Regions from separate parts of the Paenibacillus sp. GCM10027628 genome, predicted to be linked through region 2. Evidence: riboswitches for the same ligand, from Rfam matches in the RefSeq annotation. Region 2 holds a riboswitch; each other region holds the start of a gene.

Evidence for each region. Region 2 has a riboswitch for cyclic di-GMP ahead of ACFQZT_RS32115 (pyridoxal phosphate-dependent decarboxylase family protein). Riboswitches for the same ligand answer to the same signal wherever they lie in the genome.
Region 1: linked by a shared signal. The riboswitch ahead of ACFQZT_RS22440 (GspE/PulE family protein) and the one ahead of ACFQZT_RS32115 (pyridoxal phosphate-dependent decarboxylase family protein) in region 2 are both predicted to bind cyclic di-GMP.
Region 3: linked by a shared signal. The riboswitch ahead of ACFQZT_RS15380 (PilZ domain-containing protein) and the one ahead of ACFQZT_RS32115 (pyridoxal phosphate-dependent decarboxylase family protein) in region 2 are both predicted to bind cyclic di-GMP.
Region 4: linked by a shared signal. The riboswitch ahead of ACFQZT_RS33405 (hypothetical protein) and the one ahead of ACFQZT_RS32115 (pyridoxal phosphate-dependent decarboxylase family protein) in region 2 are both predicted to bind cyclic di-GMP.

The regions. Positions count from the first base shown of each region.
Region 1 is NZ_JBHTHA010000035.1:12,600-15,722, reverse strand. Features, by position in the region: gene ACFQZT_RS22450 (hypothetical protein) at 1-77, shown strand, start outside; gene ACFQZT_RS22445 (hypothetical protein) at 74-1,237, shown strand; cyclic di-GMP riboswitch class I at 1,447-1,542, shown strand; gene ACFQZT_RS22440 (GspE/PulE family protein) at 1,589-3,123, shown strand, end outside.
Region 2 is NZ_JBHTHA010000052.1:168,915-172,037, forward strand. Features, by position in the region: gene ACFQZT_RS32115 (pyridoxal phosphate-dependent decarboxylase family protein) at 1-1,405, opposite strand, end outside; cyclic di-GMP riboswitch class I at 1,494-1,579, opposite strand; gene ACFQZT_RS32120 (VanW family protein) at 1,801-2,733, opposite strand; gene ACFQZT_RS32125 (sugar phosphate isomerase/epimerase family protein) at 2,877-3,123, opposite strand, start outside.
Region 3 is NZ_JBHTHA010000016.1:11,833-14,955, forward strand. Features, by position in the region: gene ACFQZT_RS15365 (MFS transporter) at 1-806, opposite strand, end outside; tRNA gene ACFQZT_RS15370 (tRNA-Arg) at 897-971, opposite strand; gene tadA (tRNA adenosine(34) deaminase TadA) at 1,016-1,453, opposite strand; cyclic di-GMP riboswitch class I at 1,729-1,817, shown strand; gene ACFQZT_RS15380 (PilZ domain-containing protein) at 1,922-2,635, shown strand; gene ychF (redox-regulated ATPase YchF) at 2,714-3,123, shown strand, end outside.
Region 4 is NZ_JBHTHA010000084.1:38,905-42,027, forward strand. Features, by position in the region: gene ACFQZT_RS33395 (MGDG synthase family glycosyltransferase) at 1-996, shown strand, start outside; gene ACFQZT_RS33400 (TVP38/TMEM64 family protein) at 1,061-1,723, shown strand; cyclic di-GMP riboswitch class I at 1,737-1,824, shown strand; gene ACFQZT_RS33405 (hypothetical protein) at 1,927-2,823, shown strand; gene nfsA (oxygen-insensitive NADPH nitroreductase) at 2,943-3,123, shown strand, end outside.

The DNA of each region.
Region 1 (3,123 bases), on a different contig from region 2:
TGAAACAGCAATTAGGCAAGCCTGATTTTACAGGAAGCTTCGGCCAGGTATGGGATTTATGGAGATTTTATAAATGAAAGCTCTCCAAACCATTTTTTTGCTTTTTGTCGTAAGCCGCTTGATCATGTTCGGTTTCTTGTCGATCGGCCAACCCGATCAGATTCATTATGCCGATAACCAGCTGCAAGTGGATAATCCTGTTTTAGACCGCTTTATACTCTACGATTCCTATAATTATGCGCAGATCGCTACGGAAGGATATACAGAGGACCGATTAACCGCCTTTTTTCCGCTTTTTCCACTTATTGTCCGAGGATTTACCGCTGTTACCGGGATGGATGTTTATTGGGCCGGCTTTGTTCTATCCAACTTCTTTTTTGTATGCTCCTTGTGGCTGCTGTATCAACTTATGACAAAGAAAGGGCTTAGTGAGAGAGTAAAGATTCTGACACTCTCTGTGCTCGTTTGCTTTCCATCCTCTTATTTTTTCAGTGCCTTCTATACGGAAAGTTTCTTTCTGTTTCTGGCATTGCTCGCTTTCCGATTCTGGGGAAATAAAAAAAGAGAAGCCGCCTACTTCATCGGAGGACTGGCCGCCCTCACCAGAATCGTTGGAGTATGGATTCCTCTGGCTTTTTTTGCGGAAAGATGGATCAGACGGAAATTGGACGTTAAGGACTTTATCTGGGCGGCCTTGAGCAGTTTGATGTTTGCCGTCTATCCGGTTTATCTTTGGCTGACTAAAGGAGAGCCTTTGTTGTTTTTAAAAGTAATGGCTCCTGATTACGGACGTTATTCAGCTATTCCCTTTTCTCCTATTTATCAGGATATTGTAACTTCAATTCAAACAGGCAGGATTGAACCTATTATCATATTTCATATGCTATTGTTTTTGATCTTTATCAGCTATATGATTTCAACAATTCGGCAGCATAACGTTGTACCTTGGTCCGAGGTTATTTACACGTTCGGTTTAGTGCTGATGCCGCTATCTTCGACTTTGAACCGGGCAGTTCAGATCTCATCCCATGGATTTATGCGATATTTTTTAGCCATCTTCCCCCTTTTTATTTTCCTTGGGAAACATGTAGACCAAGTTTTGATACGCGCAGATAAGAATTCTGGTCATGCTCAATTCATCGTTTGGAAATCGGTTATCTATTTTGCTCTGTTCATTTGGGTATCCGTCTCTCTTTATGTTTGGTTAGTTTTGCGGTTTAAAGGGTTTGTTGCGTAATACGAAATGAATTTCTATTTCAAGCCCCTACTCTTGACCTACTCCGCTAGATGTATTACGACATATTTTTACACGGACACAACCGTAAATACCTAGGAAACAGGCAGTGCAAAATGATTAATTTGCGCTATCCCAAACTTGTGGCCGATTCTGTAGAATCGTAGTATATGAAGTTAACTTTTGTCTAAAATCGTCAATGAAGCCAATGGAACGAACAACGGCAAACCCGTTCGAAAGTCGGGGACGCAAAGCCACGGGTCTACACCATCTCGATCAAGCGATGGTACGATAGCCGGGTTGCTCAAAGCCAGTTGGCTTTTTGCTGTTCCAGGATGGCGAAAGGAGGTCCTTATGCGCGCTGGTGAACTTCTGGTCATGAATGGTCTGATAACGGAAGAGCAGCTCGGGCAAGCGCTCAAGGCACAGGCCCATACAACGAAAAAAATCGGGGAAATTTTAATCGAGCACGGGTTCATTAACGAACGGCAGCTGGTTGAAGTGTTGGAGTTTCAGTTGGGTATACCGGCCGTGAATTTAACGGATATCCACTACGATCTGGATGCCGTTAAGCTTGTCGATGAATCGATTGCTCGAAAGTACGGTCTGATCCCCATCGAGTGTAAAAACGGAAAACTTAAAATCGCCATGGCTGACCCGCTAAATGAAGGGGCGATTCAAGAAATTCAAATCCAAACCGGAATGATCGTTCAGCCATTTCTAGCTGCCCGCACTGAGGTAGAGGAAGGGATTATCCGGCAATACGGGCTGGCGGAAACGGTTCAAGTGCTGACCGTAATCCTAGGTTCAGCGATGGAGCAGAAGGCTGGCAGCATTCACCTCGATCCGCAGGAACAGGGGCTCATTGTGAAGTACCGGATCGGGGCCGAGCTGAAGACGCAGAGGACCATTCCTTCCGCCATGCGGGAGGCGCTGATCAACCGGATTAAGTACCAAGCCGGGTTAGATCCCGCCCAGCGTAGGCTGCCGCAGGAAGGCCATTTGGAAAGCAACATCCGCGGTGTTGCCGTGGAATGCCGCGTTTCCACTATGCCGACTATAAATGGTGAAAGTATTGTCATCCGGATCATGGACCCCTCGGCGAAACGGTTGAAGTTGACGGATCTTGCCCTCAGGGAAGACCATGCACAGCAGTTCGAACGTGTGCTTCGTCGTCCGGGCGGCGGGCTTGTCCTTATATCCGGGCCGTGCGGTAGCGGGAAAACGACTACGTTGTATGCGGCGTTGCATCATCTGATTAGGGAAGAACAGCGGATTGTGACTATAGAAGATCCCATGGAGCGTAGAATCTTGGGCACGACGCAGGTGGAGGTCAACGAACGGATCGGATTGACATTTGCCTCCGCATTACGGTCGGTGCTGCAGCAGGACCCGAATATCTTAATGATCGGAGACATCCGGGACGCGGAAACGGCCGAGATCGCTGTGCGTGCGGCGCTGTGCGGACGATTGGTGCTCGGGGCCGTACATGGCAGCCATGCGCTTCAAACGATCGACCGGCTGCGGGGCTGGGGCATTGACACGTACCGGTTGGCGTCATCTTTATCCTGCATCGTTTCCCAACGATTGGTACCGCGGATTTGCCACCAATGCCGCCAATCCGTAGCGGCTACCGATGAGGAAATTCGGCTATTTGAAGCCCATAGCTTGCTTGAAGATAATGACTCGAAGCAGTCCAAGGGGAATTTCCGTATGTTCGCGAAGGCGAAAATCGATGGGAAAATAACGGTGACCCGGGGTGCCGGATGCCGGTTATGCGACCAAACAGGGTTACAAGATTTTATTGCCATTCATGAGGTATTGGAAGTGAACGAGCCCCTGCGTCAGTTACTGCTCCAAACCCCATCGATGTCCGAGCTGGAACAGCA
Region 2 (3,123 bases):
CCAGACGGGTACACATGCCCTTCATTTCCGCCTGGAAGCCAGGACTGCCCTCCGGATATATACGAAATAAAGTGATGATGCCAGGGTTGTCACCATTGACGATTTCGGCTTGTGGGATTTCCCATTTCAACGCTTCCCTGAAAGCGAGATTAACCTCAACGAATTGCGCCAGCAATCGCTGATACCCTTGAATGCCGAAGGCAAGCAAAGCACCATAAATACTAATAGAACTCGCCATGCGCGAACACTCCAACGTATATCCGGTATGGTATTGCCCATATCCGCGGTGTCCGACATAAGGCGTTTCATCCGGATGCAAATCGACGAGCGTTAAATCGGCGGCATCCTTAAGCAGAAATAAGCTTGTCACATAAGGAGTTTGACCTAACTTTTGGAAATCGAAGCAAAGGGAATCGGCCAGTTTCAAATGTATCATCTTGCGTTGGATGGACTTTAGCGCTTGAACAACATCCGACTTAAACTCAAGTGGATTTGCAGTGAAGTCATAGTCGTTAAAGAAAGCGAAAAAACCGCCTAAAGCAGAATCTGCATGAATATGAGGTCTGGATAAGCCATGATGAGCGGCTACCTGCTCGGCCATAGCGTAAATTTGCCCTACATCGTCAATACCCATTGCGTCTGTCGTTCCGGTAGTAGCAACGATATAAATCGGAATTCCGCCGTTTGCAATAACTTCTTTCATTTTGTTGCGCAGATCGTCCACATCCATGGAACTGTCTGCATGCGTACGGACCCTTATCAATCTATCACTGCCTATGCCTGAAGCTTCCATAGATTTATATAAACTATAATGCGCGGCATCGGAACAAAAAGCGTACAAATTGTTGGGAACGCCTTTTTGCAACGCGTCCGGAACAAATTTGGCAATCGCAATCCGCAGACCGGAGAATACGGCTCCTTGTCCGCCCCAAGTCGTATAACCGCCGCTTTTCAGCGAATCGTACCCGATTAATTTGGACATCATGCTGATAACCCTTACTTCCGCTTCGGCTCCAGCGGGGCCATACACATCCCATAAATTATTGCCATTCACCATAAAAGCTGCAATCATGCCCATAATCCCAGGGATGCTTGCCATCGGCAAAATATTCGTTAGAAAATATTTAGAATGATAAGGATGATCATGCAGCAATTTCAATAACTCGGAATTGACATCCTCTAATGGAACGCTGCCGTTTGGAATCGCACTATTTCGAATGAGGTCATTGTAAAAATTTCCACTTCGATTTTTATGACCCTTGAGATTCACGCCATCCGGGTTTTTGAGCTCATCTACGCCCCTAACGATTTGTTCAATGAGCTGTAAAAACATTTGACGCGTTTGTTGATTTCCATCCTCACTGGGAAACAATTGCTGTACATTCGTCAGTCTCTTCTCTCTCATATTTTTCTCTCCTATCGATTGAGTTCGTCGTATGTAAACATCACAAAAAGGCGAACATGGATGTTAGCCCATATTTCGCCAATTGCTGAAGTGCAACTGGCTGACATATCCTTGTAGGATGTAGTCCCTCTAGCTTTGCGTCCCCATTTTTCAATAGGTTTGCCATTATTAACTTGTCAGTGAATATTTTTCAACGACAGTAATCGACATACAAAACTTTACAATTTCATACACAAGAATAGAGTATAGTACAGTCGTATGAATAAAACAACACATTTTTCCAATATTGTTTGTTAAGTTTTAATGCAGTCATGATATGACTTTTTTAACAAAAGACGAATGAAACCCCTTCCACATGGATAATAGAAGGGGTTTTGTCCTTATATGCGTGATCGTTAAGGAACCGGAACTCCCACGTCCGTACCGGCTTGAATCTCCTCAGGCAGCGCTTCAGAGGCGCTGGGTACATGCCGCGGCTTGAAATTTACGACATCGGAGGAGGAGATCGTAATGTACACCCTGCCCGGTGAGGCTTGAGCCCTAATCAAAATAGGTTGATTGTAATTGTTGGTGAAGCTGAAATCCGGTCCGCCCCAATTCACGGTAGCATCCCGCCCAGGTGGAACGTACGGTACGGACCTGCTATGCGAATATCGTTCCACGATTTTCAGACCGGCACGGTCTACCGCGTTGAAAAGAGTCGACGAAATCTGACAAATTCCGCCGCCTATGCCTTCGGAAAATTCGCCTCTGACAATGACTTTGGCTAGTTTATAGCCTTTTGCCGGTGTTCGAACGCCTACCACACGATTAAAGGAGAATGTTTCCCCGGGATAAATCACGACATTGTTAATCGCATTCGCAGCCAGCTTCATATTATGATAGCGATTATTGTTATTCGAATTAAAGTAAGTGACGTAATATCCGATCGACTGTACGCGTATTGTTGCAAGCAACTCACTGTCCACTTTGGGATAGATGGCTGACACAGGAGCTGTCATTTTCTTGGATTGTTGATTATAAAAAGTATCGTAGAACTCCTTTCGGAAGGCTTGACGATTCAGTTTTGCACCTGAAACTTCCTTCACGATGGCTCCACTTTCATTAATGGTGGCGTTTACGGGCGCCCGGAATATCTTTTTTTCGACGTCCTTGACTAGCACGTCTAATTTCTCCTCGTCAACCAGAGGCACATCGATAAATGGAAGCGAATAATCCGTGCGGTTCACATTCTTGATGCATTGTCCGTTCCGGTCGATGCATAGATCATCTTGCAAGTGATTCGGCTGAAGTAATAAAAATAGTCCAGCAATCCAACCATAACCCATAAACAAGCACATCTCTCCTATTCTTATCCAGGCTTGTACTAAATCCTAAATGGTAGTATATCCAATCTTTGTAATTTCCACTAAAAAAGACAACTCAAAGAGCCCCTTCTACGATGAGAAAGGGCTCTTGATCTAAGTAGGCGCTATATGATGATTTCCCTCCATAACGCTCGGGCGCGATCTGCGAAAAGCAGCGATTGCGACCATCGGTCGCTGCATTCATGCTGCCGGTTCGCATATTCATCCGTTGTGATCGCATAAGGTGCAGGGCCTAACTCGCATACAAAAGAGAACACGTCACCCGGTTTGGCGGCACTCCGCCAGTTACGCATGCCGCTTTGCCACCAGTGTTCAAAGTGGGGCATCATCGGATGTTCCCCTCTTTCTCCG
Region 3 (3,123 bases), on a different contig from region 2:
GCGGCCCAGCGGCGTCCGCCAAACAAGGAGGCTATTGCAACCGGAACATTGGAAAAGAACGTCAGCAGTGACAAACTAAACTTATCAGCCCCTAGCCCAGTAGCATAAACGGGGGTAAAACCGAAAACCGTAGCAAAGGTAAGCACCTGCGACAAAATAGCCAGCAATGAAACGAACAAAAGCGTACGGTCTGTCGCTACATGGCCGATTCCCCGCAGCGTGATTTTGGGGGCATCGATTTCAATTTTTTCCACAAGAAAGAAGGATCCGATAAGACCTATCGCACCGAGAATAGCGCCCATGATGAAAGCTGCTTCCCAGCCTATCGCGTCTGCAGCCCAGCCTGCCATGAGGATACCGAGCATCTGACCCAAAGAGTTGAAGAAGCTGATCGTTCCGATCGCTTTTGTAGATTCTTCATGTTTATAATAGCTCGTAAATAACACCGTAAAATCAACCCATGTGGCCGCGGCAGCGCCGGCAAGCGCACGAAGAAGGAGAATCCATGTGAAATCTTTTGTCATCCAAAGCCCGAGCCCGCTGAGGCCTGTAAAGAGTAAACCAAATGTAATAAACAGTTTGCGCTTATGAAAACGATCGGATAGGACACCGACCGGGATACGCAGCAGCATCTGCGAAATGCCGTACATTCCCACGATCCAACCAGCCAGTTGATGGCTGCCTCCCAAAAATTCCACATAAGGAGCCATGATAGGAACACTCGTGTACATAGACATCCAGAACAGCAACGTAACGATGCAGAATAAAGGGATGCGAAAAGAAGAGGGCGATTTCATACTCGTCATAGAATGAGTTCTCCTTTCGGATTGCAAAAAGAAACAAAGGGATGGCCAACCCGTAGTTGTCATCCCTTTGTATAGTTATGTTATTTTGAACGCGCCACGGGGGGATTCGAACCCCCGACGCATAGTTTAGGAAACTATCGCTCTATCCTGCTGAGCTACGGGCGCATGGCATCGTTTATTTTATCACGGATGCTTTTACTCGCGCAACGTTATTCCTTACCACGCAGCTTGCGAAAAAATTGCGTCAGCAGCGTCGCGCACTCTTCCTGCAAAACACCGCTCACCACGTCGACACGGTGGTTGAATCGTTCCTCCTGCAGCAAATTCATGAGGGTTCCGGCGCAGCCGGCTTTGGGATCTGTCGTCCCATAGATCACCTGCGGGACCCGGGCTTGGACAATCGCACCCGCGCACATGGGGCAGGGCTCGAGCGTCACGTACAGTTTGCAGTCGAGCAGGCGCCAAGCTTGCAGATGTTCACTGGCCTGTTTGATGGCGATCATTTCAGCATGAGCGGTCGGGTCGAGGGACGTTTCACGCAGATTATAGCCGCGGCCGATAATCGTGCCGTTATGTACGACAACCGCTCCGATGGGGACCTCCCGGATAGCTTCCGCTTTAAGCGCTTCTTGAATGGCTTCTTTCATCCATGGAATATGTTCATCCACAGGGGGACACCTCGCTAAAATTCAGTTATCCACATGTGAATAAGAATCGAACAAGCATTCGTTGTTAACAATCTGTGGACAACCATGTGGATAAGTCGAAAAGTTGTGGATATATGTTTATATTGTATGCACACTTTACTTGTAAATCAAGGAAAGAGGCATTTACGGGAATTTTGTTGAAAATTGATACTAAAATACGTATACTTAGAATAATAATAGGTCTTTTATCCTAGTCAGGAATAATTACATAAGGTTTCGATAAATGGCAAACTTGTTGAAAGACAAGGACGCAAAGCTGAGGGTCTAAGGTTCCACATGGAACTACGGCAGTCTGGCTACCGAAAATCACGGCTATTTTAGATTTTAGGTAGTAGGCTGTTCCGATCAGACGGGGATGGTCTACTTTTTTAATACAAAAAAATGAATAGAGAGGAAGTGAAGAAAGCAATGAAGCATTATGGCAGCAAGGAAGGCAATGACATTGAGGTATTGATTGACAGCAAAGCAGTGCTGGATAAGAATGATTTTGTTTCTACAGGTGTCCTTACCTATGCGCTGGGCGATATTATTGAGGTGGAACTGCCGCAATACGAGGTTTTTGGACTTGGAGACAAAGTCAAGATGACGGTTTATTCGAAATCGGGATTGTTCGTTTTTGAAACGACCGTAGTTGCCAAAGATCATGGTTCGGTTATTTTGATTAACCCGCCTGAGAATCGCAAGAAATTTACGGAAAAACGGGAATTTCCGCGAATTGACATCCAACAGGACGGATTACTTCATGGACTTCATGATGTGAAAAAGAAAAATAAACATCAGTTTGATAACCCGGTCGTTATTTCCATCAAGAACATTTCGATGAACGGCGTTGGTTTTACAATTGAAAACAACTCTATAGTAGATAAAATTGTCGATAAGCATGTCCAGCTCGACGTTGAAATGGATCTGGGCTTCTCGATGCCGGTCAAGACCGAAATTGTGCGGAAAGAGAAATCGGGAACCGGCATCTATTATGGGGCTCGATATCTCGAAGTTCCAGACATGAAAACGAATGCATTAAGGGCCTTTATTTTGAAAAATCAGGTTGAATCGTACTTTGTGCAGAAGCGGGAAGCTCAGTACAGAAGCCTATTGGAAAAAAAGTCTGCGGTGAATCAGTAGCCGACAGGCTTTTTTTTGACCTTCAAGTGCTATATAATAGATGAGTATCATTTTCAACATTAAGGAGTTGTAGCTGCAATGGCTTTGAAAGCAGGAATCGTCGGTCTACCGAACGTAGGAAAATCGACTTTGTTTAATGCAATTACACAGGCGGGCGCAGAATCTGCGAACTATCCGTTCTGTACGATCGATCCGAATGTCGGGGTAGTGGAAGTACCGGACGAAAGACTGCAGAGGCTGGTGGAGATCGTAGTACCCAAGAGCATTGTTCCAACGGCCTTCGAATTCGTCGATATTGCGGGTTTGGTGAAGGGCGCGAGCAAGGGCGAAGGGCTTGGCAATAAATTTCTCGCACACATTCGTGAAGTAGATGCCATCGTGCATGTAGTTCGTTGTTTTGTGGATGAAAATATTACGCACGTATCCGGTAAAGTGGATCCGATCGGTGATATCGAAACGATTAATCTCGAGCTGATCCTGGCTGACAT
Region 4 (3,123 bases), on a different contig from region 2:
CTTATGAAAGAGGGGCATCCTCTGTTAAATACAATCACCGTTTCTTTATATAATAAAAGTACACAAGTGGCCAGAATGGGTCTGGACTATTATGGCTGGAGCTATTATTTTACCCGTGAAGCCGAACACGATGCGTTCATTAATCGTTCCTTAAACATTTTAGGAAGAAAAAAATTAGTGCAAATCATTCAACATGAGCGTCCTGATGCTGTTGTTAATACGTTCCCTTTTGGTGCAACCCCGGAGGTGTGCAAGATTTTTGGCATTCATAACGTTACTGTACTGACTGACTATGCGCTGCATTCCCGCTGGTTTCACCCCAAAGTCGACAAGTATTATGTTGCAACGGAGGAGTTACAACAACAACTTATCCATAAAGGTTTATCGAAAGACCGCATTGAAGTGACGGGCATTCCCATTCGTAAACAATTTAATGAAATAAGTTCGGTCAAGTCTGCGAATATGAAGAAAAGGTCGATTTTAGTCATGGCCGGTGACAGTGGAATCTCAGGCTATATGGAAGAAATCGTACTTTCTTTATTGGCGATTAACGAATCTCAAGTTACCGTCGTATGCGGCAGGAATGAGAAAGTTAAGCATAAATTAGATGCCCTTACTCCGCTGTACCCCAATCTGAACGTTCTCGGGTATGTAAATAATATGCAAGAAGTCATGTCAGAAGCAACTTGTATGGTTACGAAAGCAGGAGGGCTCACCTTGACCGAAGCGATCTCGATGCGCATTCCAATGTTTATCTTTAAACCGTATGCAGGTCAAGAGCGAGAAAACGCCGTATTCCTGTCCGAAAGAGGAGTTGCATCGATCGCCAATAACGTGGGAGAGCTAGCGGCTCAAGTTCAAAAGCTTCTTGACGCTCCACCTCTTCATGAGGAAGTTAAGCGGCGGATGTTAACTCTACAGCGTACTCAAGCTGCTTCCGCCATTGCAAATAGCGTTATGGACAGTATTGATCAATCTGTCTCGCTTTCCGTGTGATAGGACCAACGATTCTACGGATACTTTAGGTAAATTCCAAAAAACTGGATGTGAATCAACGAACTTGATAATACCAAAATCTTTTTCTGGTACCCGGCTCATTAGTATAATCAGTATAGCCATAATTGCAGCTTTGATCAGTTATTACATTTACCTTGTGCATACCGGAGAAGCACAGAGATTAATCGAAACCATCGTAAATATAGGTCCTTTTGGCATTATCATCGGTATTATTGTTCAATCGTTTGCCAATATTATTCCTGTACCGGGGGAATTCATTTCTGTCATTCTCATGGAAGTCTACGGTCCTGTCATGGGTGGCATTTATGCCTGGATTGGTGGCGTTGCCGGAGCAGTTGGGGCTCTGTATCTTACAAAATGGATTGCGAAGCCATTGTTTGGGAACATGGCTCAGCCTTTTTTGCAGAAAGTTGAAGCATATACGCGGAAACATGAAACGTTGGGACTCTTAATGATCCGGTTTGTTCCTTTTGTCCCGTACCACTTTGTTAATTACGCAGCGGGGCTTATAAACGTTAAAATATGGAATTTCATTTGGACTACAGCCTTAGGCATATTACCATATTCCATTGCGATGAGCGGGATCTACGCAGGTGCTCGTCATGGTTCGCTGCTATGGGGAGTTGTTGGTATTGCAGTTTTTATTGCTCTGCTAGCATTAAGTTGGCTATTAAAAAGAAGGAACAAAATTAGTACAATTATTTAGGCAGCATGCCCACAAACGAAAAAGGCAAACTTATCGAAAGATAAGGGCGCAAAGCTACAGGCCTAAGGGACTTTTGTTTCTATGGCGGCTGAGTTGCCGAAATTGTTGGATACGTCAAGCATCCATCATCTTTATTGTTGATGGATTTTTTGTTTTCTATTTTCTGGGAACATATATTAATAGAATTGTAGGAGATGATACATATGGAGATAAAAGAAGAGTCGATGCAATTAAGCGGTACAGCCAGGTTGTTATATTTCGGGCTGATTCCATTATTGTTTACAACGCTGATGGTCGGCACAGGTGTGTATATGATTAATCATGGCAAAGGGGAGACGTTTGCGGGTTTACTCACCCATGCGGGAGAAAGTGTCCTGAAGGCAGGAAAAAGTGTAATTACTAAGAAGCCGGCGACTCCAGCTCCAGCTGCGGCAGGAACTGCCTCAAGCGGAAGTACAAGTACTGGAGCGGGCTCTGCAGGTCCAGCCAACGCAACTGCCGCAGGAACAACTGCCGCAACTCCCGGTGGAACCAATACTGCAAGCGCTCAGCCCGGCTCAACTGCTCCTGCTTTCAACGGTATTCCAGCTTCAGCGCCTGCGGAGGATTTAAAACAGCAAACCGACGCGGCGGCAAGTCAATATGCCGCAATGACGGCAGCCCAGGCTGCGGGGATTCTCGACAATATGACACTCAAAGATGAAGTCTTCAATATGCTCGGTATGAAGCCGCCACAGCGCGCGAACATTTTGGCTAAGATGGACCCGAAAAAAGCTGCGGCTGTCTCCTTGGCGCTTAAGGATTTCCAGCCTGTGAGTTCTGACAATGCAGCAGATGTTCAAAAGAAACTGGACAGCTTACCCGGCAATCCACAGCCGGTGGACGAGCTGGCGAAAACATATAGTCAAATGCCTGCGGCGAGCGCAGCTTCCTTAATAACTGAACTGATGAATACGGACGCCAAGGAAGCGGTTAGCATCATGGCTAGTCTCGATGCCGGTACGAGAGCCGGTATTCTAGCGGCAATGAGCAGCAGCAAAGACCCTGCCGGGTTGAAGGCGGCAACCGCCGTTTCGCAATTGCTGCTTACCACGAAGTGAATTTTTGCAGGTCTTGTCCCTTCCAAAATCAAGCAATTATTTGCTCAGTCAAGTATAAATAAGTATGATTGACGTATCGGATGATACAGGGGATGGACATATTTGAAAGGAGAATTGAAATGAATACCGTTATTGAAACCATTTTAAATCATCGTTCTATTCGTCAATATGAAGATAAGGCATTAACCGATGAGCAAATTCGTTACATAGTGGAATGCGCGCAAGCAGCATCTACATCCAGCCATATCCAGGCATACTCGATTATTGGCGTGAAAAATAAAGAAACAAAACGCCGTTTAG